4 regions of the Streptomyces sp. MMCC 100 genome follow, and region 1 is predicted to be linked to each of the others. Evidence: riboswitches for the same ligand, from Rfam matches in the RefSeq annotation. Region 1 holds a riboswitch; each other region holds the start of a gene.
The links. A riboswitch is a leader RNA that binds a small molecule or an ion and turns the genes downstream of it on or off. The one in region 1 is predicted to bind cyclic di-AMP.
Positions count from the first base shown of each region.

Region 2: another riboswitch for cyclic di-AMP. It lies ahead of ABS735_RS27720 (M23 family metallopeptidase); the one in region 1 lies ahead of rpfA (resuscitation-promoting factor protein RpfA).
Region 3: another riboswitch for cyclic di-AMP. It lies ahead of ABS735_RS33745 (transglycosylase SLT domain-containing protein); the one in region 1 lies ahead of rpfA (resuscitation-promoting factor protein RpfA).
Region 4: another riboswitch for cyclic di-AMP. It lies ahead of ABS735_RS22270 (M23 family metallopeptidase); the one in region 1 lies ahead of rpfA (resuscitation-promoting factor protein RpfA).

Region 1 covers NZ_JBGORK020000001.1:465,166-472,730, forward strand. Annotated here, with positions in the region: gene ABS735_RS02310 (transposase) at 1-1,330, shown strand, start outside; gene ABS735_RS02315 (transglycosylase family protein) at 1,455-2,489, shown strand; cyclic di-AMP (ydaO/yuaA leader) riboswitch at 2,673-2,839, shown strand; gene rpfA (resuscitation-promoting factor protein RpfA) at 2,843-3,571, shown strand; gene eno (phosphopyruvate hydratase) at 3,810-5,090, shown strand; gene divIC (cell division protein DivIC) at 5,203-5,685, shown strand; gene ABS735_RS02335 (DUF501 domain-containing protein) at 5,744-6,283, shown strand; gene ABS735_RS02340 (Ppx/GppA phosphatase family protein) at 6,280-7,221, shown strand.
Region 2 covers NZ_JBGORK020000001.1:5,988,694-5,996,258, forward strand. Annotated here, with positions in the region: gene ABS735_RS27705 (bifunctional acetate--CoA ligase family protein/GNAT family N-acetyltransferase) at 1-2,892, opposite strand, end outside; gene ABS735_RS27710 (HPr family phosphocarrier protein) at 3,095-3,376, shown strand; gene ABS735_RS27715 (GntR family transcriptional regulator) at 3,527-4,222, opposite strand; gene ABS735_RS27720 (M23 family metallopeptidase) at 4,349-5,113, opposite strand; cyclic di-AMP (ydaO/yuaA leader) riboswitch at 5,126-5,290, opposite strand; gene ABS735_RS27725 (M16 family metallopeptidase) at 5,482-6,870, opposite strand; gene ABS735_RS27730 (M16 family metallopeptidase) at 6,867-7,565, opposite strand, start outside.
Region 3 covers NZ_JBGORK020000001.1:7,285,992-7,293,556, forward strand. Annotated here, with positions in the region: gene ABS735_RS33730 (ABC transporter ATP-binding protein) at 1-197, opposite strand, end outside; gene ABS735_RS33735 (LolA family protein) at 306-1,535, opposite strand; gene ABS735_RS33740 (polyprenyl synthetase family protein) at 1,810-2,820, opposite strand; cyclic di-AMP (ydaO/yuaA leader) riboswitch at 3,645-3,812, shown strand; gene ABS735_RS33745 (transglycosylase SLT domain-containing protein) at 3,817-4,317, shown strand; gene ABS735_RS33750 (HAD family hydrolase) at 4,363-5,172, opposite strand; gene fahA (fumarylacetoacetase) at 5,710-6,948, shown strand; gene ABS735_RS33760 (M56 family metallopeptidase) at 7,267-7,565, shown strand, end outside.
Region 4 covers NZ_JBGORK020000001.1:4,772,013-4,779,577, forward strand. Annotated here, with positions in the region: gene ABS735_RS22265 (SGNH/GDSL hydrolase family protein) at 1-384, opposite strand, end outside; gene ABS735_RS22270 (M23 family metallopeptidase) at 620-1,573, opposite strand; cyclic di-AMP (ydaO/yuaA leader) riboswitch at 1,576-1,735, opposite strand; gene ABS735_RS22275 (tyrosine-protein phosphatase) at 2,160-2,957, shown strand; gene ABS735_RS22280 (DUF6126 family protein) at 2,979-3,098, opposite strand; gene ABS735_RS22285 (helix-turn-helix domain-containing protein) at 3,095-3,709, opposite strand; gene ABS735_RS22290 (aspartate aminotransferase family protein) at 3,774-5,159, opposite strand; gene dxs (1-deoxy-D-xylulose-5-phosphate synthase) at 5,160-7,112, opposite strand; gene ispG (flavodoxin-dependent (E)-4-hydroxy-3-methylbut-2-enyl-diphosphate synthase) at 7,141-7,565, opposite strand, start outside.

The DNA.
Region 1 (7,565 bases):
TGTGGACGAGTCGCACAATGTCTCCGAGGCGGCCCGGCGACTGAACTCCCTGGGGCAGCTCACCCGCAGTGGTCGGCCCTGGACCGCTTCCAACCTCCACCGGCGTCTTCGGTGCACCTCTCTTCTGGAGGGAGAGGTGATCTTCCGTAACCCAGCGGGCTACGGGAGGAACAGAACCAGGCTGGATGAGAACGGTGTCCCGGTACACGGAGAGAGTGTGGTACTCACAGTTCCCCGCCTCATCAGCGAGGAGCGAGCGGACGAGTTGGTGCGTGCCTTGCGCGAAGGTGGCCACTCCTCGCACGCGGAGGCTGACGCTTACCCGTTGACAGGCCGGATCGTCGGCAAATGTGGCCACCGATACGTTGGCTCATTCAACAAGTCCAACGCCACCCGCTACTACCGATGCGGTGGAGCCAACAACGGCAAAGGGCGAGAGACGAACTGCTCCGATCCGTATCTGACTTCCGACGCCGTCGAGGAGGCCGTGTGGAGGGTGATCGAGGCACTGTTGACCGAACCGCGGGTACTGGCCGCAGCTCAGGACAGGCTGAATCCCTACCCCGGTGACATCGGCAGGCAGCGTGAGCGCGTGGCTCGCTTCACGGCCGCGCTGCAGGAGAAGGAGGCAACCCTGGCTCACGCCACCACGAATCTGGTCACTTCAGGTCCTGACCGCGCGGTGAGGAATGCGGCTTTACGGCAGCTCGCTCAGGACGTGCACAGCGCCAGGGCGCTGCTTGACGCCGGGCGGCAGGTGCTCCTGGGGCAGGAGGCCGCAGCAACGACCACTCGAACCATCATGTGCCTGGCTCAGGCGGTCAGGGGAGCGGCCCACGTCGAACTGGCCGAGATGACAACGGTGATCGGCCTCCTGGACATCAAGGTGGAGCCGCTCGGAGAAGTGCGGAAGCGTTCCGGGGTCAAGTGCAAGGTGACGGAGTGGCACGAGCGGACCGGCACGCCGGTTCCTGCCGCGGTGACGGAATCGGAATGGTCGGTGGTCGAGGAACTCATGGCTGCCTACTTCGCGCGCCGCCAGTTCGCCCGCGGAGCCGTGGACATCCGGACGCAGCTGAACGGGGCTCTGCACCGGCTGCGTGCAGGCTGTCTCTGGGACGAGCTACCTGAGGGTTACGGCCCGTGGCAGCTCGCCAAGGAACGGCAGAACACCTGGTTCAGGAAGGGCTTCTGGTCCGTACTCATGGAAGAGCTGAACCGGCGCGGGGAGGCCACGCCAGTCCGGTGTGAGCCGCAAGCGCCGCCGCTCGAAGTCACGGGGACCATCGCGTCCGAGTCGTTCAAACGTGACACGCACTCAACTCTGTGATCTTCACGTGATCTGCGCGGCATGAACTTGTGACAAGCGATGATCTCCCTATACGTTCACGGATCAACGTGGTGTCGAGCGTCATCCGCCGCGTGGTCCCCGTCGTCTTGTGAAAGGTCGTCGCATGCTCTCCGGGAACGGTCGTCACCGCCGCCCCCGCCAGGCTCCCGCTCTGGTCGTCGCAGCCGGAGTGACCGGCTCCGCCATCGCGATCCCGCTGCTCGGCGCCACCGGCGCCCACGCGGCCGACGGAGCGAACTGGGACCGCGTCGCCGAGTGCGAGACCGGCGGCGCCTGGAGCCAGAACAGCGGCAACGGGTACTACGGCGGCCTGCAGCTGTCCCAGGAGGCCTGGGAGCAGTACGGCGGCCTGGACTACGCCCCCAGCGCCGACCAGGCCAGTCGCTCCCAGCAGATAAGAATCGCCGAGAAGATACACGCCGACCAGGGCATCGCCGCCTGGCCGACCTGCGGCCTGCTCGCCGGCCTGGGCAACGACTCGGGGGTCACGAGCGGCGGCTCGGGGGCGACCGGTGACGGTGCGTCGGAGGGTTCGGACACGTCGGGGAAGACCGACGGCTCCGAGTCGTCCGAATCACCCGCGACCACCGGAACATCCGAGTCGTCACAGTCGCCTGAGTCGTCCCAGTCCTCCCAGTCGTCCGGTACGACCGACTCGACCGACGCGAACGGGACTCCCGAGTCGGCGTCCGGAGCGCCCTCTTCGTCCCCTTCGCCCTCTTCTTCGCCGTCCGGGACCCCCTCCGAGGCGTCGTCCGGCGATACGGACTCCTCCACCAAGTCGGACACATCCACCGAATCCACCCCCGGCGGCAGTGCCGAACAGCAGGGCGCCGAGGGCTCGTCCGGCTCCGGCCGGCACCGTGGCGACAGTGCGGACGAGGGTGCGGTCGAGAAGGGCCGCGCGGACGAGGCGACGGGGCGCCACGCCTCGCGGGACGGTGAGCCGCGAGAGGTCGAGGACGGCTCGTACACGGTCCGCTCCGGCGACAACCTCTGGGCCATCGCCGACTCCCTTGACGTCGACGGCGGGTGGCGCGCTCTCTACGCCGACAACGAGACGGTCGTCGGCGCCGACCCGGACCACATCCTGCCCGGTCAGACGCTCACGGTCACGGGCGAATCGGTCGAAAAGTAGGGGGAGTTCACGTCACGGTTAGAGACCGTATGTCCCTTTTGGATCTCGTGAGAGATAGGTCTCAGAAGCCGTGATCGTCTTTGAAAATCCGCGGAGCGCGTGTCTACGGTCATGACCGCTCGCCATCGCGGGCCCCGACAGCCGCAACGCCGAATCCTGCCAGCGGCCGTACGGGAACAGTCGTCGCGTCAAGCGCCGCAGGCAGGAGCGGGGGACCCAAGGTAGGCGCCGCACCGGGCAGTTGAGCCGGAGCGGCTAGGGGTGAAGCCGAGTTCCGTGAGGAACCCGGCCGGGCAACTCAACCGGCCCGAACCCGACAGCTCACCTCGCAGGCGTCGGTGAGGGGATCAACCATGCTGTTTTCCGGCAAGGGCAAGCACCGTCGTCCGTCCAAGGCCACCCGTGTCATCGCCGTCGCCGGCGTCACCGGTGCCGCCGTCGCCGCCCCGCTGATGGCGGCCGGCAACGCCTCCGCCGCCACCGCGTCCGAGTGGGACGCCGTCGCCCAGTGCGAGTCCGGCGGCAACTGGTCCATCAACACCGGCAACGGTTACTACGGCGGTCTGCAGTTCTCCGCCTCCACCTGGGCGGCCTACGGCGGTACGCAGTACGCCTCCACCGCCGACCAGGCGAGCAAGTCCCAGCAGATCCAGATCGCCGAGAAGGTGCTCGCGGGCCAGGGCAAGGGTGCCTGGCCGGTCTGCGGCACCGGCCTGTCGGGCGCCGCGTACACCGGTGGCGGCTCCCAGGACAGCGGCTCCGGCAGCTCCGAGAGCTCGCAGAGCCAGAGCAGCGGCTCCACCGCCGAGCGCTCCACCGAGCAGAAGGCCTCCCGCTCCTCCGAGCGTCCGGCCGCGGAGCAGAAGACCGAGAAGCCCGCGAAGAAGACCGTCACCACCCCGACCGGCAAGAAGGTCGAGAAGGGCGACGGCGAGTACAAGGTCGTCAAGGGCGACACCCTCAGCTCGATCGCCGAGGGGCACGACGTCAAGGGCGGCTGGGCGAAGCTGTTCAAGCTGAACGACGACATCGTCGACGACGCCGACCTGATCTACCCGGGCCAGCAGCTGCACCTCAAGTAAGCGGCGGCGGCTCCCGCGACTCCCGCCCCGGTGCGTGTTCCCCCGTACGCACCGGGGCGGGATTTTCACATTCCGCCTTTGTTCCGTTCGGAAACAATTTACTCTCGGTTCTGTCCAGCGGGTGGGCGATCGGCTGGCCGATCGGCTGGAGCCGGTTAGGCTCGGTCCCGCAGAGCCGCCGCGGTCCTGCGGGACCCGCGCGTCACACCGAAGCGTCACATTGAAGAAGGAGATGCTCGTGCCGTCCATCGACGTCGTCGTAGCCCGGGAAATCCTGGACTCCCGAGGCAACCCCACGGTCGAGGTCGAGGTCGGCCTCGACGACGGCAGCACGGGTCGTGCCGCCGTTCCGTCCGGCGCCTCCACCGGTGCCTTCGAGGCCATCGAACTTCGTGACGGCGACCCGAGCCGTTACCTCGGCAAGGGTGTCGAGAAGGCCGTGCTGGCCGTCATCGAGCAGATCGGCCCGGAGCTCGTCGGCTACGACGCCACCGAGCAGCGCCTGATCGACCAGGCCATGTTCGACCTGGACGCCACCGACAACAAGGGCTCGCTCGGCGCCAACGCCATCCTCGGCGTCTCCCTCGCCGTCGCCCACGCCGCCTCCGAGGCCAGCGACCTGCCGCTCTTCCGCTACCTGGGCGGCCCGAACGCGCACCTGCTGCCGGTGCCGATGATGAACATCCTGAACGGCGGCTCGCACGCCGACTCCAACGTGGACATCCAGGAGTTCATGATCGCCCCGATCGGCGCGGAGTCCTTCTCCGAGGCCCTGCGCTGGGGCGCCGAGGTGTACCACACCCTCAAGAAGGTCCTGAAGAAGAAGGGCCTGGCCACCGGCCTCGGCGACGAGGGCGGCTTCGCCCCGAACCTCGGCTCCAACCGCGAGGCCCTCGACCTCATCCTCGAGGCGATCAACGAGGCCGGCTACACCCCGGGCGAACAGATCGCCCTCGCGCTCGACGTCGCGGCGTCCGAGTTCTACAAGGACGGCTCCTACACCTTCGAGGGCAAGGAGCGCACCGCCGCCGAGATGACCGAGTACTACGCCGAGCTGGTCGAGGCGTACCCGCTGGTCTCCATCGAGGACCCGCTGTTCGAGGACGACTGGGACGGTTGGAAGACCATCACCGCGGGGCTCGGCGACAAGGTCCAGCTCGTCGGTGACGACCTGTTCGTCACCAACCCGGAGCGCCTGGCCCGCGGCATCGAGGAGAACTCGGCCAACGCCCTGCTGGTCAAGGTCAACCAGATCGGTTCGCTGACCGAGACCCTGGACGCCGTGGAGCTGGCCCAGCGCAACGGCTTCAAGTGCATGATGTCCCACCGCTCCGGCGAGACCGAGGACGTCACCATCGCCGACCTGGCCGTCGCCACCAACTGCGGCCAGATCAAGACCGGCGCCCCGGCCCGCTCCGAGCGCGTCGCCAAGTACAACCAGCTGTTGCGCATCGAGGAGATCCTCGACGACGCCGCGGTGTACGCCGGCCGCAGCGCCTTCCCCCGCTTCAAGGGCTGACCCGCCCCGTAGGAGGCAGCGTCGTACGTACGTCCCCGTACTCGGTCCCGTACCGTGTGCGGGGACGTACGCACGTATGACGGACGACGCACGAAGGCTGAGGCGGGGCGACATGGCGGTGAAGGACCGGGACCGTTTCTCCACCGCGACCAGGATCCGGATCATCGGGGAGCAGACCGCGGCCCGGGTCTACCGCTCGCAGACGAAGCGCCAGGCGCGGCGTTCCCGGCTGACCGGCCGGGCCGCGCTGCTCGCGATGGTGCTCTGCTCGCTCGTCGTGGCCCTCGCCTATCCGATTCGGCAGTACGTCGCCCAGCGCGCCGAGATCGCCGATCTCCAGCGGGAGCAGCGGGAGACCCGGCAGCGGGTCGAGGACCTGCGTGACCTCAAGGCACGCTGGCAGGACGACGCCTACGCCGAGCAGCAGGTCCGGCTGCGGCTGCATTATGTGATGCCGGGGGAGACGGGGTTCGTCGTCGTCGACCCGGAGGCGGCCGACCGGACCCGCGCCGAGGCCGGCGCCGCCGACCGACCCTGGTACCGGAACGTGTGGGACGGGGTCGACAAGGCCGACGCCGCCGCCCGCCGGCAGTGAACCGACCGCGCCGGCCGCTCCGGCAGTGACTCAACAGGAAGACCAGCAGAAGACAGTCATGCAGACTCCCCCGCCGACCACCCCGCGCACCGAGCCGACCGACGCGGACGTGGCGGCCTTCAAGCAGCAGCTCGGACGGCCCCCGCGCGGCCTGCGCGCCATCGCGCACCGCTGCCCGTGCGGACAGCCGGACGTCGTGGAGACGGCGCCGCGGCTGCCCGACGGCACGCCCTTCCCCACGCTGTACTACCTGACGTGCCCGAAGGCGGCCTCCGCCATCGGCACGCTGGAGGCGAACGGCGTGATGAAGGAGATGACCGAGCGCCTCGCCACCGACCCGGAGCTGGCCGCCGCCTACCGCGCCGCGCACGAGGACTACGTCCGGCGCCGTGACGAGATCGAGGAGCTGACCGGCTTCCCGAGCGCGGGCGGCATGCCGGACCGTGTGAAGTGCCTGCACGTGCTGGTCGCCCACTCGCTGGCGGCCGGTCCCGGCGTCAACCCGCTGGGCGACGAGGCGATCGCCATGCTGCCCGAGTGGTGGCGCAAGGGGCCGTGCGTGACGGTCTCCGAGACCGACGGGGAGGACGCCCAGTGACCCGGGTCGCCGCCATCGACTGCGGTACGAACTCCATCCGGCTGCTGGTCGCCGACGCCGACCCGGAGACGGGCGAGCTGACGGACCTGGACCGGCGCATGACCATCGTGCGGCTGGGCCAGGGCGTCGACCGCACCGGGCGGCTGGCGCCCGAGGCGCTGGAGCGGACCTTCGCCGCCTGCCGGGAGTACGCCGAGGTCGTCAAGGCGCACGGCGCCGAGCGGCTGCGCTTCGTGGCCACCTCCGCCTCCCGTGACGCGGAGAACCGGGACGACTTCGTGCGCGGGGTGCTGGACATCCTGGGTGTGGAGCCGGAGGTCATCTCGGGCGACCAGGAGGCCGAGTTCTCCTTCACCGGCGCGACGAAGGAACTGACCGGCCGCGCGGACCTCGACAAGCCCTACCTGGTCGTCGACATCGGCGGCGGCTCCACCGAGTTCGTCGTCGGCGACGACCACGTGCGCGCCGCCCGCTCCGTGGATATCGGCTGTGTCCGGATGACCGAGCGGCACCTGGTGCACGACGGTGCGGTGACCGACCCGCCCACCGAGGCGCAGGTCGCGGCGATGCGGGCCGATGTCGAGGCCGCCCTGGACCTGGCCGGGCGGACGGTGCCGCTGCGCGAGGCGCGCACGCTGGTGGGGCTGGCCGGATCCGTGACGACGGTGTCCGCGATCGCGCAGGAGCTGCCGGAGTACGACTCGGCCGCCATCCACCACTCCCGCGTCTCCCGCGACCGGGTCCGGGAGATCACCGACTGGCTGCTGCGCTCCACCCACGCCGAGCGCGCGGCGGTCCCCTCCATGCACCCGGGCCGGGTCGACGTGATCGCGGCCGGGGCCCTGGTGCTCCTGGCGATCATGGAGCGGACGGGCGCGGAGGAGGTCGTCGTGAGTGAGCACGACATCCTCGACGGCATCGCATGGTCGGTCGCGTAGGGCCTTCGCGCGGGGTGCTCGCCGCAGCGGTGCGGTAGCGGTCTGAGCAGGAAGGACAACGTTTGAGCGGGTGTCGGGGGCCTCTCGGGGCCCCTCGGTGACGTCCCGTCGGGAAAGTTCGTGAAGTTCTTCACAAGGAATTGGGCCCCGTCGGACGACGAAAGCGCGCGCGTTGACCCTTTTGGGGTTTCAACTGCCCTTTGAACGTGTTCAGGACGGTGTCGCGAGGGGCCCTCGTGGAGTGCTCGCGGGAGGGTGGTCCACCGTCCCGACGGTGCGGAGGTGCAGCTCACGCGGCATTGACAACGGGGTGCCCTATACGCTGGTTCCTTCGCCCGCCATGA
Region 2 (7,565 bases), 5.5 Mb from region 1:
GCCGCGCCAGCCGAACAGGAGAGGCGCCGTGCGGATCGAGCGGATGAGCGAGGTGGCGTCCCGGTCGGTGACCGGGATCAGCCGGTGCGCCATGTCGCCGAGCAGCTGTGTGGCAGCGCCGGCGAGGCCGAAGGAGAGCACCGCGCCGGCCGCCGGGTCGATGACCGCCCGTACGACCGTGTCGACGCCGCGCGGGGCCATGCCCTGCACCACCGGGCGCAGCTCCGCGGGCCTGCCGAACAACTCGGTCAACTCGGCGTAGGCCCGTCGCAGTTGTTCCTCGTCCGCGAGGTCGAGGCGTACGCCGCCCAGGTCGGCGCGGTGACGCAGGTGGGGGGCGGTGGCCTTGAGGGCGACGGGGTAGCCGAGGGTCCGCGCGGAGGCCACGGCGTCGTCGGGGGTGGGGGCGGGCAGGGCGCGGTGGACGTGGACGCCGTACCTGCCGAGCAGCTCGCAGGTCTCCTGGGCGCCCAGGGTTAGCCCCTGCCCGCGTGCGAGGTACCCCGCTATCTGCTCGGCGGCGCCCTTCTCGTCGATGTCCTCGTACTCGGGCACCTTGCCGGGGTCGGCGGCGTCGCGCCGCCACTGGGCGTAGGCGACGGCCTCGCCGAGGGCGCGGACGGCGCGCTCGGCGGCGGGGTAGGCGGGGATCAGGTGGGCCCCTTCCGGGGCCCGGACGGCGGGCGGCGGCTGGGCCGGGGCCCCGGGCTGGGGCGCCTTGACGGGGGCGGGCTGAGTGGCGCCCGGGGTGGTCGGAGAGGCGGGGCTCGGGTCGGGCGCTGTGCCCGGGCCGGACGGAGAAACGGGACTCCCCCCAGCCGCTGTGCCCGGACCGGACGGAGAGGCGGGACTCGCCACGGCAGCTGTGCCGGGGCCGGGGGGAGAGACTGGGGCGGGAGGGGCCTGGGGCGTGGTGCCCGGATCGGCCTGGGAGGCGGCCGTGCTCGAAGCGGTGCCCGGAGCCCCTTCAGCGGCGGCGCCCGGAGTCGCTTGAGGGGCGGCGCCCGGAGTCGCTTGAGGGGCGGTGCTCGCCGCCGCCGACAGGGCTTCCGCCAGGCCGCCCAGCTCCACGTGGACCACGAGGACCGGTTTGGTGGGGACCGCGGCCGCCGCCGAGCGCAGGGCCTCCGCCAGCGCGGCGTCCGCGGCCGCCCCCTCCCCCACCGTCGGGATGGCGGTCACGACGACCGCGTCGCACGTGTCGTCGGCCAGGGCGCGGGAGAGGGCCGCGTGGAAGTCGTCGGCCGAGGCGGCCGTCGTCAGGTCCAGCGGGGGCTGCGGGCGCAGGCCCTCGGAGAGGCACGCGTCGTACGTGAGCAGTCCCAGTGACTCGGAGTTGCCCAGGATGGCCACCCTCGGTCCGGCGGGCAGTGGCTGGCGGGCGAGCAGCAGCCCCGCGTCGACCAGGTCCGTGATCGTGTCGACCCGGATCACGCCGGCCTGCCGCAGCAGCGCGGAGACCGTCGCGTGCGGCAGCCGTGTCGCCCGTACGGCGTGTCCCTGCGGCGCGGCACCCCCGTGCCGGGCGCCCTGCACCACGACCAGGGGCTTGGCGGCCGCCGTGCGCCGGGCCAGGCGGGTGAACTTGCGCGGGTTGCCGATGGACTCCAGGTACATCAGGGCGACGTCGGTCTCCGGGTCGTCGTACCAGTACTGGAGGACGTCGTTGCCGGAGACGTCGGCGCGGTTGCCGGAGGAGACGAAGGTGGACACGCCGGTGTGGCCGGTGACTCCGCCGCCGCGCCGGTGCAGCCGGGAGAGCAGGGCGATGCCGATGGCGCCGGACTGGGCGAACAGACCGATCCGGCCGGTGCGCGGCATCTCGGGGGCGAGGGAGGCGTTGAGCCGCACGCCCGGGGAGGTGTTGATGATCCCGAAGGCGTTGGGCCCGATGATCCGCATGCCGTACGAGCGCGCCTGGCGCACGAGGGCGCGCTGGCGTTCGCGCCCCTCGGGGCCGCTGTCGGCGTATCCGGCGGAGATCACCACGAGTCCCTGCACGCCGTGCTCGCCGCACTCGGTGACGACGTCGGGGACGTGCGCGGCGGGCACGGTGACGACGGCGAGGTCGACGGGTCCGTCGATGTCGCGCACGGAGCGGCATGCCGGGACCCCGTCGAGTTCCTTCTGCTCCTCGGGGAAGGCCCTGTTCACGGCGTACAGGCGGCCCGTGTAGCCCGCGTCCCGGATGTTGCCGAGGATGCTGCGGCCGACGCCGCCGGGGGTGCGGCCGGTGCCGACGACCGCGACCGAACCGGGCTGCAGCAGCCGCTGGACGGAACGCGCCTCCGCGCGGTGCTCGCGCGCGTACTGCACGGCGAGCGAGCGGTCGGTGGGTTCGAGGTCGAACTCCAGGCGGACCACGCCGTCCTCGAAGCTCCGCTTCTGGGTGTACCCGGCGTCCATGAAGACTTTGATCATCTTGTTGTTGGCGGGCAGCACCTCGGCGGCGAAGCGGCGGATGCCGCGCTCGCGGGCGACGGCGGCGATGTGCTCCAGGAGCGCGGAGGCGACGCCGCGTCCCTGGTGGGCGTCCTGGACGAGGAAGGCGACCTCGGCCTCGTCGGCCGGTGCCGTGGCGGGTGTTCCGCCGGCGCCGATCCGGTCGTAGCGTACGGTGGCGATGAACTCGCCGCCGACGGTGGCCGCGAGTCCCACCCGGTCCACAAAGTCGTGGTGCGTGAAGCGGTGGACGTCCTTGGCGGACAGGCGAGGGTATGGCGCGAAGAAGCGGTAGTACTTCGACTCGTCGGAGACCTGCTCGTAGAAGCTGACCAGGCGCTCGGCGTCATCAACGGTGATGGGGCGGACGCGCGCGGTGCCGCCGTCGCGCAGCACCACGTCGGCTTCCCAGTGGGCGGGGTACTCGTGCCGGTCCGACGAGGTCTGCATGGGCCCCAGAGTACGGCTCGCGTACGACAACGGCGCGGGGCAGTCTGTGGAGGACACAAGCTCGGACCGAGGCCGCGGTCCGACGACCACGCGGGACGGCGTACGCGGTCGTCCCGGCCTGCTTCACGATGTGGGAAACTGGTCTAGACAAGACTGGTCTAGACAACTTCAACCCCTCTGAACACCTGAAGGGCAGCATCACATGGCTGAGCGCCGCGTCAACGTCGGCTGGGCCGAGGGTCTCCACGCCCGCCCCGCCTCCATCTTCGTCCGAGCCGCCACGGCCACAGGCGTCCCGGTGACGATCGCCAAGGCCGACGGTTCCCCCGTCAACGCGGCCTCCATGCTGGCCGTCCTCGGCCTCGGCGCCCAGGGCGGCGAGGAGATCGTCCTCGCCTCCGACGCCGAGGGCGCGGAGGCCGCCCTGGACCGGCTGGCGAAGCTGGTCGCCGAGGGGCTCGAGGAGCTTCCCGAGACCGTCTGAGCCCGACGGACAGCAGCATCGAAAGGCCCGCCGGAACCACCGGACGGGCCTTTCGCCTTTTCTCTTTCGGCCCACCCGTCCATTCATCCTGTTTACGGGCAGCAGAAAACACCGGCAGGAATTCCCTGCCCTTTGTATACGGCGCCCGTGTTACTGTCGCCCACTCGCCGTGTTTACGGAATGTTGCGCACTCCTCACGCGCTCCGTCCGCCCGTCGCCGGAGGCGAATCGCAGCCGGTGCGCGGAGACCGACCGCTCGATGTGCAGGGCCATGAGCGCCCGCGCACGGTCGCCGTCGCCCCGGGCCACCGCGTCGGTGATCGCGCCGTGCTCCGCCCAGTACTCCACCGGCCCGGCCGGGGCCTCCACGACGTACATCCAGGCGATCTTGTGGCGGAGCTGGGTCAGCAGGGCGGTCAGGGAGGGGCTGTCGGCCGCCCGGGCGAGGGTCTCGTGGAACCAGCCGCCCAGCGAGCGCAGGTCCTCGCCGCTGCCCCGCCTGGCCCGTTCCTGTCCCAGCCTGACCAGGCCGCGCAACACCTTGAGGTGGGCCTCGGTGCGCCGCCGGGCGGCCCGGGAGGCGCCGAGCGGCTCCAGGAGCGTGCGGGTCTCGAGCAGGTCGGCGGCCTCCTGCTCCGTGGGTTCCGCGACGCACGCGCCCGCGTGCCGCCGGGTCACCACGAAGCCCTCGGCCTCCAGCGTGCGCAGGGCCTCGCGGACGGGGACGCGGGAAACGCCGTAGCGGCGGGCGAGGATTTCCTCGGTGAGCCGGCTCCCGCGGCCGTGGATGCCGGCGACGATGTCGTCCCGGATCGCCGTGCACACCGAATGCGCCGGAATACGCATGACCGACCTCCCCTTGACCCCGCGAAACGTCGACGGTTGACGCGTGTTGAGCGACCTCGGGCCAATCAAGCGATATTAAATGCGAAAAGCCCCGGCTCGGGAAGCCGGGGCTTTCGAATACCGCCGTCAGACGTTCACGCCGTGGGAGCGGAGGTAGGCGACGGGGTCCATGTCGGAGCCGTACTCGGGGCTCGTACGGGCCTCGAAGTGCAGGTGCGGTCCGGTGACGTTGCCGGTGGCGCCGGAGAGGCCGATCTGCTGGCCGGGCTCGACCGACTGGCCGACGGAGACGCCGATGGACGACAGGTGCCCGTACTGCGTGTACGTGCCGTCGTGCATCTTGATCACGACCTGGTTGCCGTACGCCCCTCCCCAGCCGGCCTCCACGACGGTGCCGACGCCGACCGCGTGCACGGTCGTGCCGCTGGAGGCGTGGAAGTCGATGCCGGTGTGGCTGCCGGAGGACCACAGGGAGCTGCCGGCCTGGTACGCGGTGGAGACGTAGGAGGCGGTGATCGGCGCGACGAAGGTGTTGAGGCGCTTGCGCTCCGCCTCCCGCGCGGCGCGCTCCTTGGCCTCGCGTGCTTCCTTGGCCGCCTCGGCCGCCCGCTCACGGGCCGCTTCCCGGGCCGCCTCACGGGCGGCGGCGTCCACGGCCGCCTGCTTCTGGGCGACGGCCTGGGCGTCGATCTCGTCGGCTATGGAGTCGCCGATGGTGACGACCGGAGTGAGCCCGCTCTGCTCCACCTGGGGCTCGGCGGCGAGCGCCGGAGCCGCGAGGGTGCCGACGACGCCGGTGGTGGCGAGGGCCGCGACTCCCGCCGCGCGGGCGGTGGTGCGGTGCACCCGGCCGGTACGGCGGTGCTTACCGGTGGCGCGCGTGAACGCCATGTAGAGGCTTGTCCTTTCCTTCCCTCTCGCCTACCGGGTTAGCTGACGGGTTCGGAGGTGGAAGGTCTCCTACGGGCCCCCTCGCGGTATGCGCGGGCGTCCGATTCACCCCAGGGACTGCGATGGGTCCCCGGCTCCCCTGGCTCGCGCCGTACGGGGACTCGGCGATGACTGTCCGGTGCCGCGGGTGCGGCGCACTGCCTGACGAACAGCCCGGAAGACGCTAAACGGGGCTGTCTTCAATCCTCAAACGCAACAGGGTTTTTGTAGCGCACGCCACAGGGCAGACGGGCAGTCACTCCCCCAATCCGGACATACGGCGGCCCTGGTGACACTCCGGTCACCAGGGCCTTCGCGCGCGCGTGCCGCTACTCGGCCGCCACCACGGTGACTTCACCGATGCCGAGGGCCTCGACGGGCTCCTTGATCTGCGCCGCGTCGCCGACGAGGACCGTCACGAGGCGGTCCACCGGGAAGGCGTTCACGACCGCCGCCGTGGCCTCCACGGTGCCCGTGGCCGCGAGTTGGCGGTAGAGCGTCGCCTGGAAGTCGTCGGACAGGTGCTGCTCGACCTGGTCGGCCAGGGTGCTCGCCACGGCCGCCGCCGTCTCGTACTTGAGCGGCGCCACGCCCACCAGATTCTGCACGGCCACGTCACGCTCGGCGTCGGTGAGCCCCTCCGCGGCGAGCTTGCGCAGCACCGTCCACAGGTCCTCGAGGGCGGGACCGGTGTTCGGGGTGTCGACGGAGCCGCTGATGGCGAGCATCGCGGCGCCCGTTCCGTCCGGCGCGGAACGCAGGACCTGCCCGAACGCCCGTACGCCGTAGGTGTAGCCCTTCTCCTCGCGCAGGACGCGGTCCAGGCGCGAGGTGAGGGTGCCGCCGAGGCAGTAGGTGCCGAGCACCTGCGCGGGCCACACGCGGTCGTGCCGGTCGGCGCCGGTGCGGCCGATCAGCAGCTGCGTCTGGACGGCGCCGGGACGGTCGACGATGACGACCCGGCCCCGGTCGTCGGCGGTCACCGGGGGTACGGGGCGCGGCTCGGCGGGCGAGCCGGTCCACGCGCCCAGGGTGTCGCCGAGCAGCGCGTCGAGGTCGACGCCGGTGAGGTCGCCGACGACCACGGCGGTGGCCGTGGCGGGACGGACGTGCCGCTCGTAGAAGGCGCGTACGGCCGCGGAGTCGATGCTCGCGACGGTCTCCTCGGAGCCCTGGCGCGGGCGCGACATGCGCGAGTCGGCCGGGAACAGCTCCTTGGAGAGTTCCTTGGCGGCCCGGCGGGAGGGGTTGGCCAGCTCGTGCGGGATCTCGTCGAGCCGGTTGCGCACCAGCCGTTCGACCTCGCTGTCCGCGAAGGCGGGCGCCCTGAGCGCGTCGGCGACCAGACCGAGGGCCTTGGCCAGGCGCGAGGCGGGCACCTCGAGGCTCAGCCGGACGCCGGGGTGGTCGGCGTGCGCGTCCAGCGTGGCGCCGCAGCGCTCCAGCTCGGCGGCGAAATCCTCGGCGGAGTGCTTGTCGGTGCCCTCGGAGAAGGCGCGCGCCATGATGGTGGCGACGCCGTCGAGACCGGTCGGCTCGGCGTCCAGGGGGGCGTCGAGGAGGACCTCGACGGCGACGACCTGCTGGCCGGGGCGGTGGCAGCGCAGCACGGTGAGGCCGTTGCCGAGGCTGCCGCGCTCCGGGGCGGGGAACGCCCACGGCTTGGGCTCGCCGGCCTGCGGCTGCGCGTGGAATTCCATGGTGGCGAGCTCGGTCACTTGGCCGCCTCCTCGTTCTCGTCGGTGGCGTCGTTCGTGTCGGCGTCGTTCGTGTCGGCGTCGTTCTCGTCGGCGGGGGCGGTGGGCTCGTAGACGAGCACCGCGCGGTTGTCGGGGCGCAGGCGGGCCTTGGCGACCTCCTGGACCTCCTCCGCGGTCACCTCGAGCACCCGCTGCACGGCGGTCAGGGCGAGCTGCGGGTCGCCGAACAGCACGGCGTACCGGCACAGTTCGTCGGCGCGGCCCGCGACCGTGCCCAGACGGTCCAGCCACTCGCGCTCGAGCTGGGCCTGGGCGCGCTCCATCTCCTCGGCCGTGGGGCCCTCCTCTGCGAACCGGGCCAGTTCCTCGTCGACGGCGGACTCGATGACCGGCACCTCGACGTCGCCGGACGTCTTCACGTCCAGCCACCCCAGGGAGGGCGCCCCGGCGAGCCGCAGCAGGCCGAACCCGGCGGCGACGGCCGTGCGGTCGCGGCGGACGAGCCGGTTGTAGAGGCGGGACGACTCGCCGCCGCCCAGGACGGTCAGGGCCAGGTCGGCCGCGTCGCACGCGCGCGTGCCGTCCTCCGGCAGGCGGTAGGCCGCCATGAGGGCGCGGGCCGGGACCTCCTCCTCGAGGATCTCGCGCAGCTGCCCGCCCATGACGTCGGGCAGCGAACCGTCCCGGGGAGGCTGCTTGCCGTCGTGCGAGGC
Region 3 (7,565 bases), 6.8 Mb from region 1:
CGGATGGTGGTGGTCTTGCCGGAGCCGTTGGGGCCGAGGAAGCCGAAGACACTGCCCGCCGGGACGGTCAGGTCCAGACCGTCTACGGCGAGTTGTCCGCCGCGGTAGCGCTTGGTGAGCCCGCGGGTGGCGATGACGGCGTCATCCGCGCTCTCCTGGTCCGGGCGCTCCGGCTCCGTGGCGGACGGTTCGGCCATCGGCTCCCTCTTTTCGTCCTCTTCGCCGTACGGGTGGGGGGCTGCTCACGTCCGGCTGCGTACGTCCGGCTGTCTCCGTCCGGCTGCGTACGCCCGGCTGCGTACGTCCTACTTCGCGGCGTCGGCCGCCTTCACCAGCGCGTCCTTGGTGACCGCGCCGGCGTAGACCTTGCCGTCGTCCGTGATCAGGGCGTTGACGAGGCGGGTCTTGAAGACCGTGCCCGAGCCGAAGTCGCCCTTGACCTGGTCACCGAAGGAGCCGAGGAAGCCACCGAGGGCGCCGAGGTCACCGCCCGCGGATGCCGTGGGCAGGCCGCCCTGGGCGCCGGTGTCGAAGGTGGCGATCGAGTTCCAGCCCTCGCCGATGACCTCGAGCCCGTCCATCCCCCCGGCGAGGTCGCCCTCGGCCTTGCGCCCGTGCTCCGGGGCCTTGGCGGTCTCGTCGCCCTCGGTCACCTTCGCGCCCTTGGGCGGCGTGAAGTCGAACGTCGACGCGTCCGGCTTCGCGAAGCTGACCTTGGTGAAGCCCACGTCCACGACGGCGGCGCCGCCGCCGGCCGGGGTCAGCGTGAACTTCAGCGGCGTGCCGGTCTCGGCGTCCACGGCCACGGTGATCGCACCGACCGTGGAACCGTCCTGCTTGGGCTCGACGACCAGGCGGTACGCGTCCCTGCCGGCCACCTGCGCGGTGCCGCCGACGGTCACGGACGTGGTGTCGTCGACCGCCTTGAGCGCCTGGTCGGCGAAGTCCTTCGGGGTGGCCGGCACGTCCTTCTCCGGCTCCGGCCGCTCGGCGCTGCCCGAGGTGGTGGAGTGGTAGACCTCGTTGGACTTGCTGTCGTAGCCCCAGACGTCCTTGCCGTTGTGGATCAGGCTGTACTCGGCGGCGTTCTCCAGCAGGGACAGCTTCTGCCGGCCGGGACCGTCGGCCGCGACGCGCAGCGTATGGCTACCGGACACCAGCTCGGTGAGCTTGGCCGACGGGTCGGCGGCGGAGCCCTCGTCGTCCCCGCCGGAGCCCGGACCTCCGGACATTCCGGACATCAGGCCGCTCTCCAGTCCGCCGAGGTCCGGCAGGCCCAGGTCGGTGCTGATGCGCACCGTGCCGGACAGCTGCTCGACGTCCGACTTGGCGATCTTCTCGATGAGCTGCTCCGCGGTGACCTTCGGCAGGTCGGGGTCCCCGGAGTCGGCGAGCGCGGGGACGAGCCCGATCGTCGCGGCCGCCACTCCCATCACCGCGACCGGGACGACGTACCGCGCGGCCTTGCGCCGTCCGGCCCGCAGCTCCTCGCCCTCCCCGGCGGTCGTGTTGTCGTCGGAATCGATCGGTGCCATGTGTGCCCTACCTCCGTCGTCGGCGGCGGCTGTCTCGCGACCTCGCACTTGTTCACCCGTGAGCCGCCATTCTCACCCGAATCGGTGAGGATTGGTGTTTTTCCGTGGTGTCCATCTGACCAAATCACCGGAGCACAAGCGTCAGACCGCGGGCTCAACTCCGCCTACTCCTGCGGGATGACACGGAGGGGCGGCGGCTCCCCCTACCCGTAGGGTCCGGTGTACGGCGGACGGCGGACGGCGGACAGCACGTGACAGACGGGCGCCGGGGCGGTCACCCGGCCCGGTGCACCACCGCGTCGCACAGCTCCACCAGCGCCGCCTTCGCGTCGCACTCCCGCAGCGGGGCCAGCGCGGCCCGGGCCTCCTCGGCGTACCGGACGGTGTCCCGGCGCGCCTGCTCCAGCGCGGGGTGGGCGCGCAGCAGGCGCAGCGCCTCGGCGTGCCGCGCGTCGTCGCTCAGGTCGGAGCCGAGCAGCTCGCACAGGGCGATGTCCTCGGCGAGCCCCAGCCGGGCCGCCCGCTCGCGCAGCCGCAGTACCGGCAGGGTGGGGATGCCCTCGCGCAGGTCCGTGCCTGGCGTCTTGCCGGACTCGTCGGAGTCGGAGGCGATGTCCAGGACGTCGTCCGCGAGCTGGAAGGCGACGCCGAGCCGCTCGCCGTACTGGGTCAGCACGTCCACCACCGTCTCGTCGGCGCCGGACATCATCGCGCCGAACCGGCAGGAGACCGCCACCAGCGAGCCCGTCTTGCCGCCCAGCACGTCCAGGTAGTGGTCGACCGGGTCGCGGCCGTCCTGCGGTCCTGCCGTCTCCAGGATCTGACCGGTGACCAGCCGCTCGAACGCGAGGGCCTGGACGCGGACCGCCTCGGGTCCGAGGTCGGCGAGGATCTGCGAGGCGCGGGCGAACAGGAAGTCGCCGGTGAGGACCGCGACCGAGTTGCCCCAGCGGGTGTTCGCGCTGGGCACCCCGCGCCGCACGGCGGCCTCGTCCATCACGTCGTCGTGGTACAGCGTGGCGAGGTGGGTCAGCTCCACAACCACGGCCGAGGGCACGATGCCCGGGGCGTAGCGGTCGCCGAACTGGGCCGAGAGCATCACCAGCAGCGGCCGGAACCGTTTCCCGCCGGCCCGCACCAGGTGCTGGGCGGCCTCCGTGATGAACGGCACCTCGCTTTTGGTTGCCTCAAGCAACCCTTCCTCGACAGCAACCAATCCGGCCTGGACATCGGCTTCCAGAGCCTGGTCCCGCACGCTCAGCCCGAACGGCCCGACGACGGTCACGAGGGGTCTCCTGTCTGCTGGTGTCTACTGGCGATTACCTGGTTTGTCGATAGGTCGCTGCCACCACTCAAGTCAGCGTATCCGGTCACGTTTCGATCACCGCGAGCGCCCACCGTTACAGGCCGGTCGGTATCAGATCATGAACGGTATGTTTTTGATCAGGTGATATGAGCAGATTTTGACTGATATCGCCAGAGGGGACGAGCCGGACCCCAGGAGGGCGAGCGGGCCGGAAGCCGCCATTCAAGATCCCATCACTCCTCCCAACGGCCCGCACCGCGAGAACGTCACCCAATCGACACGCACACCCGGGCCGCGCTCGCGTCCGCGTCCACGCTCGTACCCACGCACGCGTCCACGCTCGTGCCCACGTCCGCGTCCACGCTCGTACCCACGCCGGCACCCGCACCCGCACCCGCACCCGCACCCGTCGGCATGCGTCCGTCCGGCAGGCACGACACGCCCCCCCTTTCCGCCCTGCCCACCACCCCGCTTCCCCCTCCTCCTCGCCCGACACCCGAAGCCGTCCTCAACCGTGGCCGGTTGACAACCGATTGAGGCTAATGCCCGTTTTGCCGCGCTTATTGGCGCCAGTGAGTTGGCTCACGCCGAACCGCCCGCAGGCAACCTCGCCGCAACCTGTGCCCTCCCTTTGCCCCGCAAGCCAGTTGGGGCTTGGCAACCGCAAAGGATCAAGAGCCTCAAACGCCTCAGAACAAGGTCAACAGGCACGTTGGGTGATTCCTGCACTTGTTCCGGACATGTGCTCTCGCATACGTTCCCGGCCTGTCGGGCGGACGCCGAATCCTGCCACCGCCCGGACGCACAGTCATCCGCCAACAAACTCGCCGGCAGGAGCGGGGGACCCAGGTAAGTCGCCGCACCGGTCACCACCGGAGCGGCTCGGGGTGAAGCCGTACCCGTCAGGGCGCGGCCGGGCACCTCCCCGCCCGAACCCGACAGCTCACCTCGCAGGCGTAAGGAGAGGGACACAGCATGTCTGCCAACGGTCAGAACCGTCACGCCTTCACCGGCCGCCTCGCCCGCAAGCTCGCCGTGGCCGGCACCGGTGCCGCGGTGCTCGCGCTGCCGCTCATCGGCGCCACCACCGCCTCCGCGGCCACCCCGGCCGCCGCCACTACCGCCACGACCGCCACCACGGCGGCGACGACGTACCCGGACAACCTCGACGGCTGGATCCGCGAGTCGCTCGACATCATGGCGCAGCACGGCATCCCCGGGACCTACGAGGGCATCCACCGCAACATCATGCGGGAGTCCTCCGGCAACCCGCTCGCCATCAACAACTGGGACATCAACGCCATCAACGGCACCCCGTCCAAGGGTCTGCTCCAGGTGATCGACCCGACCTTCCAGGCGTACCACGTGGAGGGCACCTCCTGGGACCCGTACGACCCGGTCGCCAACATCACCGCCGCCTGCAACTACGCGGCCGACCGCTACGGCTCGATGGACAACGTCTTCAGCGCGTACTGAGCCGTACCGCCGCGGTGACGCACCGAGAGGTACCGCAGTAGCGCACTAAGAGGTACCGAAGATCCGCTCGAGGACGACGGCCACGCCGTCGTCCTCGTTCGTCGTGGTGACCTCGTCGGCCACCGCCTTGAGTTCGGGGTGGGCGCCGGCCATGGCGACGCCGTGGGCCGCCCACTGGAACATGGGGATGTCGTTGGGCATGTCCCCGAAGGCGATCGTCCGTCGCCGCTGAAGGCCCAGGTGCTCGGCGGCCAGCGCCAGGCCGGTCGCCTTGGTGATGCCGCACGGCTGGAGCTCCACCGTGCCGGGGCCCGACATGGTGACCGTCGCCAGGGAACCGACCACCGCACGCGCCGTCGCCGCCAACTCGTCGTCGGTCAGCTCGGGATGGCGCAGCAGCACCTTGCTGATCGGCGTGCTCCACAGTTCCTCGCGCCGCTCGACGGGCACCGCGGGCAGGGTGGGGTGGGGCATCAGGTAGCCCGGCTCGATGAGCGTCAGGCCGTCGACGCCGTCCTGGTCGACGGCGGCGTACACCTGGCCCACCTCGGCCTCGATCTTGCCGAGCGCGGTCTCGGCCAGCTCCCGGTCCAGGGTGACCGACCACAGCATTCGGTGCGCACCGGCGTCGTACACCTGCGCGCCCTGCCCGCACACCGCGAGCCCCGTGCAGCCGAGGCGGTCGAGCAGGGAGCGCACCCGGGGGGCCGGCCGCCCCGTCACCACCAGGTGCCGCGCACCCGCCCCGGCGACCCGCGCCAGCGCGGCCAGCGACCGTTCGGAGACGGTGTCGTCGCCGCGGAGCAGCGTGCCGTCCAGGTCGGTGGCGACGAGTGAATACGCGGTGCGGTCCATGATCAGAGAATACGGACACCGCACCCGTCCGACTCACCCGCGACCGCTTCCGAACGAGGACGTAGCGAGTGCGTTCGAACCCGCACGCGGATGCACGTGGACGCCCGATCATGTCCAAAACCTGACACACCATCGGCTACAGCCGGTTCAAGACCTGCGCGCCGGTTGACGACAAAACGGCCCGCTGCTGCCTGCGCCAGGACCAGGACCTCGCCCCGAACCCCGGCCGTGACTCCGCCGAGATCGTGTCCGACCTGTGGCCAGCCCGCCGTATCCGATCGACGCGGAGCGCCACATCCACGTCCGATCGACGTGCAGCGCCATATCCACCGCCTGCCGGCCTGCCCGCGTGCCCTCCCTCGCCAGGCGGCGCCACCTCCCGCCGCACTGCCCAAGACCGGCATGTCACCCGTAACGTGTGGCCCGACCACATGTCACGCGGCACACACCGATCACGTGACACGCAGGTACACGCAGCACACAGCACACACGGCGCGCACGGCGCACATGGCGAGCACGAAAGCGAGGCAGCACCCGATGCCCCCCTTCGATGTCCCCGAGGGCGACCCCTTCGGCCCGTACAACCTTCCGTACGGCGTGTTCTCGATCCCCGGCTCGCGGGAACGGACGGTGGGCGTCCGGCTCGGCGACCACGTCCTCGACGCGGGCGCGGCGGCCCACGCGCTCGGCTCGCCGTACGCGTCCCTGCTCGCGCGGCCCACCCTCAACCCGCTGCTGGCCGCCGGGCGCACGGCCTGGTCGGACGTGCGACGCGCGCTGACGGCGTGGGTGACGGTCCCGTCCCACCGCGAGATCCTCGAGCCCCTCTTCCACCCGCTGTCGTCGGTGACCCTGCACCTGCCCTTCGAGGTCGCGGACTACGTCGACTTCTACGCCTCCGAGAACCACGCCCGCAACGTCGGCCAGATCTTCCGCCCCGACGCCGCCGACTCCCTCACCCCGAACTGGAAGCACCTTCCGATCGGCTACCACGGCCGCTCCGGCACCGTCGTCGTCTCCGGCACGGACGTCGTACGCCCGTCGGGGCAGCGCAAGGCCCCGACCGACGCCGCTCCCGTCTTCGGCCCGTCCGTCCGCCTCGACATCGAGGCCGAGGTCGGCTTCGTGGTGGGCGTGCCGTCCGAACTGGGCAGCCCGGTGGCGCTCGGCGACTTCCGCGAGCACGTCTTCGGGCTCTGCCTGCTCAACGACTGGTCCGCGCGGGACGTCCAGGCCTGGGAGTACGTCCCCCTCGGCCCGTTCCTCGGCAAGTCCTTCGCCACGTCGGTATCCGCGTGGATCACCCCGCTGGACGCCCTGGAGGAGGCACGGGTGGCGCCGCCCGAGCGCACGCACGACCTGCTGCCCTACCTGGACGACACGAACGACGACCAGGACGGCCCCGGCGGCTACGACCTGCGGATCTCCGTCGCCGTCAACGGCCACGTCGTCTCCGAGCCGCCGTTCTCCACCATGTACTGGACGGCCGCTCAGCAGTTGGCCCACATGACGGTCAACGGCGCCTCGCTGCGCACCGGCGACCTCTACGGCTCGGGCACGGTGAGCGGGCCCACCGAGCGGGAGCGCGGGTCGCTGCTGGAGCTGACCTGGAACGGCCGCGACCCGCTGGAACTCCCCGACGGCAAGCGGACGTTCCTGGAGGACGGGGACGTGGTGACCTTGTCGGCCTGGGCCCCGGGACCGGGCGGCGTCCGGGTGGGTCTGGGCGAGGTGACCGGTCGGGTGGCTGGACGGGGGGCCGGACGGGACGCCTGACGGTACGACTGACGGGGTGCGGGATCCGTAGGCCCAGGATCTGTACGTCGAAGATCCGTACGTTCAGGATCTGTAGTCCAAGATCCGTACGTCCAAGATCCGTACGTCCAGGACCCGTACGTCCAAGATCCGTGCGCCGAGGTTTCGAATCCGGTGCCCGCGACACCTGACTCACACCGCCCGGCGCCGTCATACTGGCGTCGGGCGGTGTTCGCCCCTGGCCCAGCACCACCGGCCCAGCACCACCCAACTCAGCACAGCACAGCCCCTGTACAGCCAGAGCCGCCCATCCTTCGACCAGGATCCGGAGCCAGTGGCATGACCGTCTGCCTGCTCCTGCTGTTCGTCGTCGCCGTGACCGCCGCGGTGCCGGTGCCTCGCGCGCTGACCCGTTCCGCGTGGCCCGAGCGGGATCCCGTGGTCGCGCTGTGGGTGTGGCAGTGCCTGGTCGCCACCGTACTGCTGTGCTGTCTGACCGCGCTCGTCCTCGGCACCGCCGCCGTCTTCGGCACCGTCCGCGCCCAGCTCTTCGCTCCGGCGCCGCCCGCGGTGACCGCGGCGTACAACCTCTCCGCCGGACCGGCCTGGGCGGCCGTCCTCACCCTCCTGCTGGCGGG
Region 4 (7,565 bases), 4.3 Mb from region 1:
CTTGAGGACGGGCACCCCACGGGTGTCGAACCCGGTGGTCACCAGGACGGTGCCGGCCGCGGCGGTCAGCGCGGCCACCGCCAGTTCGAACCGCTCGGCGACCTCGTCGGGGTCGGTGCCGGGCCGGATGATGTCGTTGCCGCCCGCCGCGAACGAGACCAGGTCCGGCGCGAGGGCGACGACCCGCGGGATCTGTTCCGACACGATCTGGTCGAGGAGCCTGCCGCGCACGGCGAGGTTCGTGTACGTGAAGTCGCCCTCGGGGCGCCGGTCCGCGAGCAGTACGGCGAGCCGGTCGGCCCAGCCGACGAACGCCCCGTCGGGGCCGGGGTCGCCGACGCCCTCGGTGAAGCTGTCCCCCACCGCCACGTACGACCCGATCACTGCTCTGCTGTCACTCTTCGAATCGTCTGCCACGTCGGCCCATGATTCACCTTGGAATGTGACCTACGCGACCGTAGGAAGGGATTGACGGGCGGTGAGAAAGGCCACGCCTAAAGTGTTCGTCAATTCCGGAATACGCCGAGGTCCGGCCGCACCGAGGGGCGGGTACGCCGAAGGCCGGACCCGGGGATCGGGGTCCGGCCTTCGGGGCGCGGAGGCTGCGCGGAACCGGTCGTCAGACGGAGACGCCGTGCGAGCGCAGGAACGCGAGCGGGTCGATGTCCGAGCCGTAGTCCGGCGTGGTGCGGATCTCGAAGTGCAGGTGCGGGCCGGTCACGTTGCCGGTGGCGCCCGAAAGGCCGACCTGCTGACCCGCCGTCACCGACTGACCGGCGGAGACGGAGAGCGAGGAGAGGTGGGCGTACTGGGCGTAGTGGCCGTCGGCGAGCTTGATGACGACCTGGTTGCCGTACGCGCCGCCCCAGCCGGCCGAGACGACGGTGCCCGCGCCGACGGCCTTCAGCGAGGTGCCGGTCGGGACGACGAAGTCGGTGCCGGTGTGGTAGCCGCTGGACCACATGCTGCCGGACTGGTGGTACGGGGTACCGACGGTGCCGCCCGCGACGGGGGAGGTGTAACCGCTGGTGGTGCCCGCGGACTGGGTGTCGGTGTTCGAGGACTCCGAAGAGCCGGAAGCGTCCGAGGAGGAGGTCTTCGCGGCGTCCGCCGACTTCTGGGCCGGCTTCTCGGCGGCGGGCTTCTCGGCGGGCTTCTGCGACTGCGCGGCGGACGGCGCCGACGACTTGGCGGCCTGAGTGCCGATCGAGAGCTCGAGGCCGGGGTGGATCAGCGACGGGTCGGAACCGACGGCCTCGCGGTTGTCCGCGTAGAGCTTCTTCCAGCCGCCGTCGACGTTCTGCTCGTCGGCGATCTTCGAAAGGTAGTCACCGCTCTTCACGGTGTACGTCCGGGAGTCCGAGTTCTTCTCGGCGCTGCTCGCGGCGGCCTTCTTGGCCGACGTCGGAATGGACTGCACGGCCTGCTCGGAAACGGAGTGCGCGGGGGCGGCGTTGGCGGAGGCGGCGCCCATCAGCGGGAGTGCGAGCGCGGCGCCACCGGTTCCGGCGACGGCGATGGTGCGGGTCAGGCGCATGGCCCTGGTACGGCGGTGCTTACCCTTCGCGGGCATGGCGAATTCCTCTCCGGCGCCTGCGAGGTGAGCTGTCGGGTGCGGGCTGGAGATGCCCGGCCGCGCCGAGACGCGGCTTTACCCCAAGCCGTTCCGGGAACCGGAACAGGCAGTTCTACCTGTGGGTCCCCCGCTCCTGCCGTGTACGGGTGGTGGATGAGTGCGGGCTCCGGTCGGCGGCAGGATTAGGCGTCCGTCCGGATCGGTGGTGAACGTAAGGGACCAAGACGCACACGGACAAGCGAGGGGTTCCCGCGGCAGGCGTTTCGATTGATCCTTTATGGGAAAACCGGTAACCCTGCGTCGATTTCCGTCGCACCGTTTTCCGTGAATGCCCTTGAGAACCAGCTGAATTACGTGAACATGACGGGCAACGCTCGGTCACGGATATGACGCTGCTCACGCACCCCTTGCCCACCCTCCGCCATTTCAGGGCTAGTTACCACTAAGGCGCCAATTCGGACAGAAGACCTTTACCGGTCCACAATGCCCCTCTCGGAACGGCTTTCACCCACCGGTCATGCCGTATCGTCGAGTGGTGCCCGCCGGCGAGCAGCGGCGGCGGGGCGGAGTGGGAGGAGCCCCCGTGACGCAGCAGGTCCCGTCGACCGAACCCGAGCTGACCGGTGTGCGCAACTTCCGGGACGTGGGCGGACTGCCGACCGTGGACGGTCGGCGGGTGCGACAGGGGGTGCTGTTCCGCAGCGGCCACCTGGCGCACGCCACCGGGGAGGACGCCGCGTTCCTGGCCTCACTGGGCCTGCACACGATCTTCGACTTCCGCAACGCGGCCGACCAGAAGCTCGACGGCCCGGACGTCGAGCTGCCGGGCGTGCGCAACGTGAACCTGCCGCTGAGCGATCCGGCCGACGGCGCCGAGTTCTGGAAGATGGTCCGTGACGGAGACCTCGACCAGCTGCGCGAGATCCTCGCCGACGGCAAGGCCGCCAACCGGATGATCGACTCCTACCGCATGATCGTCACCGAGCGCACGGCGGAGCACTCCCGGATCCTGCACGCGCTCGCCGAGGACAGCGTCCCCGCGCTGATGCACTGTGCGGCCGGCAAGGACCGCGCGGGTCTGTCGATCGCCGTCACCCTGCTCGCTCTGGGCGTCGAGCGCGAGGCCGTCGTCGAGGACTACCTGAAGTCGAACGCCGCGCACCGGCGCTACAAGGTGCGCCGCAGCGGCTCCGCGGCCTCGGCCTACTCCCCCGAGGTCATGGAGCTGCTCAGCCCCCTGTTCGACGCGCGCGCCGAGTACCTGGCGGCGGCCTTCGGGACGATCGAGGAGACGTGGGGCGGCGTCGACGCCTACCTGGAGAAGGGGCTGCGGCTCGCTCCCGAGACCCGGGAGCGGCTGCGCGAGCGGATGGTGGACTGAGCCGCCCGCTCGCGGACGGCACTACTTGGCGCCCACCTCGAACAGCAGGTAGAGGAAGCCGCCGAAGACGTGACCCAGGGCGATGTAGATGACCAGTCGCACCCACAGGGCGCGCGGGAACTTGTCCTCGATGGCACTCATGGCGTCTCTCCAGGGGTCGGCCCGAGGCACAGCGCGGCCGTCGGGCTCTGCAGCAGGGTGTGGACGAAGAGCAGCTCAGTCCCGTCGGGGTCCTGTGCCGCGATCCGGTGCGGGGTCATGGAGTCGAAGTGGGCACTGTCCCCCGCGGTGAGCCGGTGCTCGGTGTCCCCGAGGCGCAGCCGCAGCCGGCCCCTGAGGACGTGCAGCCACTCCTCTCCGGGGTGCACCCGCACGACGTCGCCCTGGGAGCCGTACGGTACCTGGACGCGCAGGGCCTGCATGCCGCGGCCCGGCGCGCCCGCCTGCCAGTACGTCCAGCCGCCCGCGGTGGTGGGTTCCATGTCGGCACCACGCACGACGGCGTCCCGGTCGGCGGCCGTCTCACCGAGCAGCTCGGCGACGGTCGTACCGTAGATACGGGCGAGGGCCAGCAGCATCGGGAGTGAGGGCTGGCGCTGCCCGGTCTCCAGGCGGGAGAGGTGGGCGGGCGACAGCCCTGCGGCACGGGCCGCGGCCTCGAGGGTGAGGGCGGCCCGCCGCCGCAGCTCACGCAGCTGGGGCGCGACGGCGGCGACCGTCCCCTCGGCGGGGCCGGTCTCGGAGGAGCTCATGCCTCCATTCAGCCCGAACCTTGCCCGTCAGGCAAATTCCTTGCCTCCCAGGCAAAAGGCCCGCTCAGCGATTGGCCACCGCCTGCTTGACCAGGGTCTTTCCGAAGTCCCACATCAGGCCACCCCCATTGTGCGCGTCCTCCATCACCTCCGTGAAGGCGTCGACGAACCGGTCGGCGTCGTCGGTGTCGATGATCAGCGGCGGGATCAGCTTGATCACCTCCAGGTGGTCGCCGGACACCTGGGTCAGGATCCGGTGCCGTTGCAGCAGCGGCACGACCACCATCTGCGCGAACAGTCCCTTCCGCGCGGCCTGCAGCATCGTCCAGCGGCTGCGCAGCTTCAGGGACTTGGGCCGGCCGAACTCGATGCCGATCATCAGGCCGCGGCCCCGGACGTCGGCGAGCAGCTCGTAGCGGTCCACCAGCTCTCCCAGCCGGGACTTCAGCCGCTCCCCCACCGCGGCGGCGTTCGCCACGATCTCCTCGTTCTCCATCACCGACAGCACGGCGAGCCCGGCGGCCATGGCCTGTGCGTTGGACCCGAAGCTCGCCGAGTGGACCTGCACGCGGTCCATCGAGGAGTACACCTTCTGGAAGATCCAGTCCTTGCCCAGGGTGGCCCCCACCGGCACGTAGCCGCCGGACAGCGCCTTGGCGACGCAGACCAGGTCGGGTTCGACGCCGTCGTCGTGCTGGTAGGCGTAGAACTTGCCGGTACGGCCGAGGCCCGTCTGCACCTCGTCGGCGATCAGCAGCGCCTTGTGCCGGTGCAGCAGCTCCTGCGCGGCGAGCAGGTAGCCGGGCGGGGCCTCGTGCACGCCCTTGCCCTGGACCGGCTCCACGATCAGCGCGGCCACGTCACCCTTCCTCAGCTCCCGCGCCAGGGCGTCCAGGTCGCCGAGCGGGACGGCGGTGTCGGGCAGCAGTGGGGCGAAGCCCTTGCGGAACCCGTCCTCGCCGTTGACGGAGAGGGAGCCGGCGGTCAGTCCGTGGAAGGCGTGCGAGCAGTACAGGATCCGCTGTCTGCCGGTCGCGTAGCGGGCGAACTTCAAGGCGGTCTCGACGGCCTCGGTGCCGCTGTTGCCGAAGAAGACGCGGTCCAGGTGGGGGCTGTAGGAGAGCAGCCTCTCCGCCAGCAGGCCGGGCAGCGGCGGGCAGTCGAAGCGGGTCAGGTCGGCGAGCGACGCGTCGAGGACGTCGTGCAGTGCCTTGCGGACGACGGGGTGGTGGCGGCCCAGGCCCATGACCGCGAACCCGGCGAGCATGTCCAGGTAGTCGTTGCCGTCCGCGTCCCAGAAGTGCGCGCCCTCGGCCCGCTCGTAGACCTTGTCGAAGCCGATGGTGTGCAGCATGCGCGGCAGCTGGTGGTTGAGGTGCTTGGCGTGCAGCTCGTACCGCTCGGCTCCGCGCTCGGCCAAGAGCGCGGCGAGGTCGAACTCCTTGGTCATTCAGTTCTCTCCTTGCGCTGGCATGACGATCCGTCCGTCGCCGGACTGTTCCACTGCCGGTTCCCCTGCCTGTGTGTCGGCCGGTTCGGCGAGGGCCAGGCTCGCGCTGATCCGGCCGGCGACGTCGACCGGGGTGAGACCGATGTCCGCGAGCACCTCGGCGCGCTTGGCGTGCGCGAGGAACTGCTCGGGGATGCCGAAGCGGCGCACGGGGACGTCGACCTCGGCGTCGCCGAGTGCCAGGGCCACCGCGGAACCGACCCCGGCGGCGCGGCTGTTGTCCTCGACCACGGCCACCAGCCGGTGCCGGGCCGCGAGGGGCGCGAGCGCCGGGTCCACGGGCTTGACCCAGCGCGGGTCGACGACGGTGCAGCCGATACCGCGGGCCTCCAGCAGCTCGGCGGCCCCGAGGCAGACGGGCGCCATCACGCCCACGGCCACGAGCAGGACCTCGGGCCGGTCCGCGGCGTGCAGGACGTCCAGGCCGCCGATCCTGTCGACGGCGGGCACGGCCGGCCCGACGGACTCCTTCGGGAAGCGCAGCAGTGTCGGCGCGTCGTCCACGGCGACCGCCTCGCGCAGCTGGGCGCGCAGCTGGTCGGCGTCGCGCGGCGCGGCGATGCGCAGCCCGGGGACGACCTGGAGGACGGACATGTCCCACATGCCGTTGTGCGAGGCCCCGTCGACACCGGTGACGCCGGCCCGGTCCAGGACGAAGGTGACGCCGCAGCGGTGCAGCGCCACGTCCATCAGGAGCTGGTCGAAGGCACGGTTGAGGAAGGTGGCGTACACGGCGACGACCGGGTGCAGTCCGCCGGTGGCGAGGCCGGCGGCGGACACGGCGGCGTGCTGCTCGGCGATGCCGACGTCCCAGACCCGGTCGGGGAAGCGCGCGGCGAAGGGCGCCAGGCCGACCGGGTGCAGCATGGCCGCGGTGATCGCCACCACGTCCTCGCGCTCCTCGCCGATCCGGACGATCTCCTCACCGAACACCGAGGTCCAGGACGGCCCGCCCGACGGGCTCAGCGGCTCGCAGGTGAGCGGGTCCATCACGCCGACGGTGTGGAAGTGGTCCTCCTCGTCGCGCAGGGCGGGTTCGTAGCCGCGGCCCTTCTCGGTGAGGCAGTGCACCAGCACCGGGCCGTGGAAGCGTTTGGCGCGGCGCAGCGCCGACTCGACGGCGCCGATGTCGTGCCCGTCGATCGGGCCGAGGTATTTCAGTCCCAGGTCCTCGAAGAGCCCTTGCGGGGCGAAGGCGTCCTTGAAGCCCTTCTTGGCGCCGTGCAGGGCCTCGTAGACGGTGTTGCCCACCACGGGCGTGCGCTGGAGCACGTCCTTGCCCCAGGCCAGGGCCCGCTCGTAGCTGTCGGTGGTGCGCAGGGTCGCGAGGTGGTTGGCGAGGCCGCCGATGGTCGGGGCGTACGAGCGTTCGTTGTCGTTGACGACGATGATGAGCGGCCGGTCCCTCGCCGCCGCGATGTTGTTCAGCGCCTCCCAGGCCATGCCGCCGGTGAGCGCGCCGTCACCGATGACGGCGACGACGTGGCTCCGCTCGCCCTGCACCTGACGGGCCTTGGCGAGTCCGTCGGCCCAGCCGAGGACCGTGGAGGCGTGACTGTTCTCGATGACGTCGTGCTCGGACTCCTCGCGCGAGGGGTAGCCGGACAGGCCTCCCTTGCTCCGCAGCTTCGAGAAGTCCTGACGTCCGGTCAGGAGTTTGTGCACGTAGCTCTGGTGGCCGGTGTCCCACAGGATGCGGTCGTCCGGCGACTCGAAGACCCGGTGCAGGGCGACGGTGAGTTCCACCACGCCCAGGTTGGGTCCGAGGTGACCGCCGGTGCGGGCGACCGCGTGCACCAGGAAGTCACGTATCTCGTCGGACAGTTCACCGAGTTCCGCCTCGGACAGTGCCTTCAGGTCGCGTGGTCCCCGGATGCTCTCCAGAATCGTCACGCTCGGGCCCCCTTCGGTCCGTGGTGTGTCAGCTCACGGTGACGGCCGGCTCCCCCGACGCGCCGTCCTTCTCCATCTGTTCGGCGATCCTCATCGCCTCCTCGATGAGGGTCTCCACGATCTTCGACTCGGGGACGGTCTTGACGACCTCGCCCTTGACGAAGATCTGCCCCTTGCCGTTGCCGGAGGCGACCCCGAGGTCCGCCTCACGGGCCTCGCCGGGGCCGTTGACGACGCAGCCCATGACGGCCACGCGCAGCGGCACCTCCATGCCCTCCAGACCTGCGGTGACCTCCTCGGCCAGCTTGTAGACGTCGACCTGGGCGCGGCCGCAGGACGGGCAGGAGACGATCTCCAGCCGGCGTTCCCTGAGCCCCAGCGACTGGAGGATCTGGATGCCGACCTTGATCTCCTCGACCGGCGGAGCGCTGAGCGACACCCGGATGGTGTCGC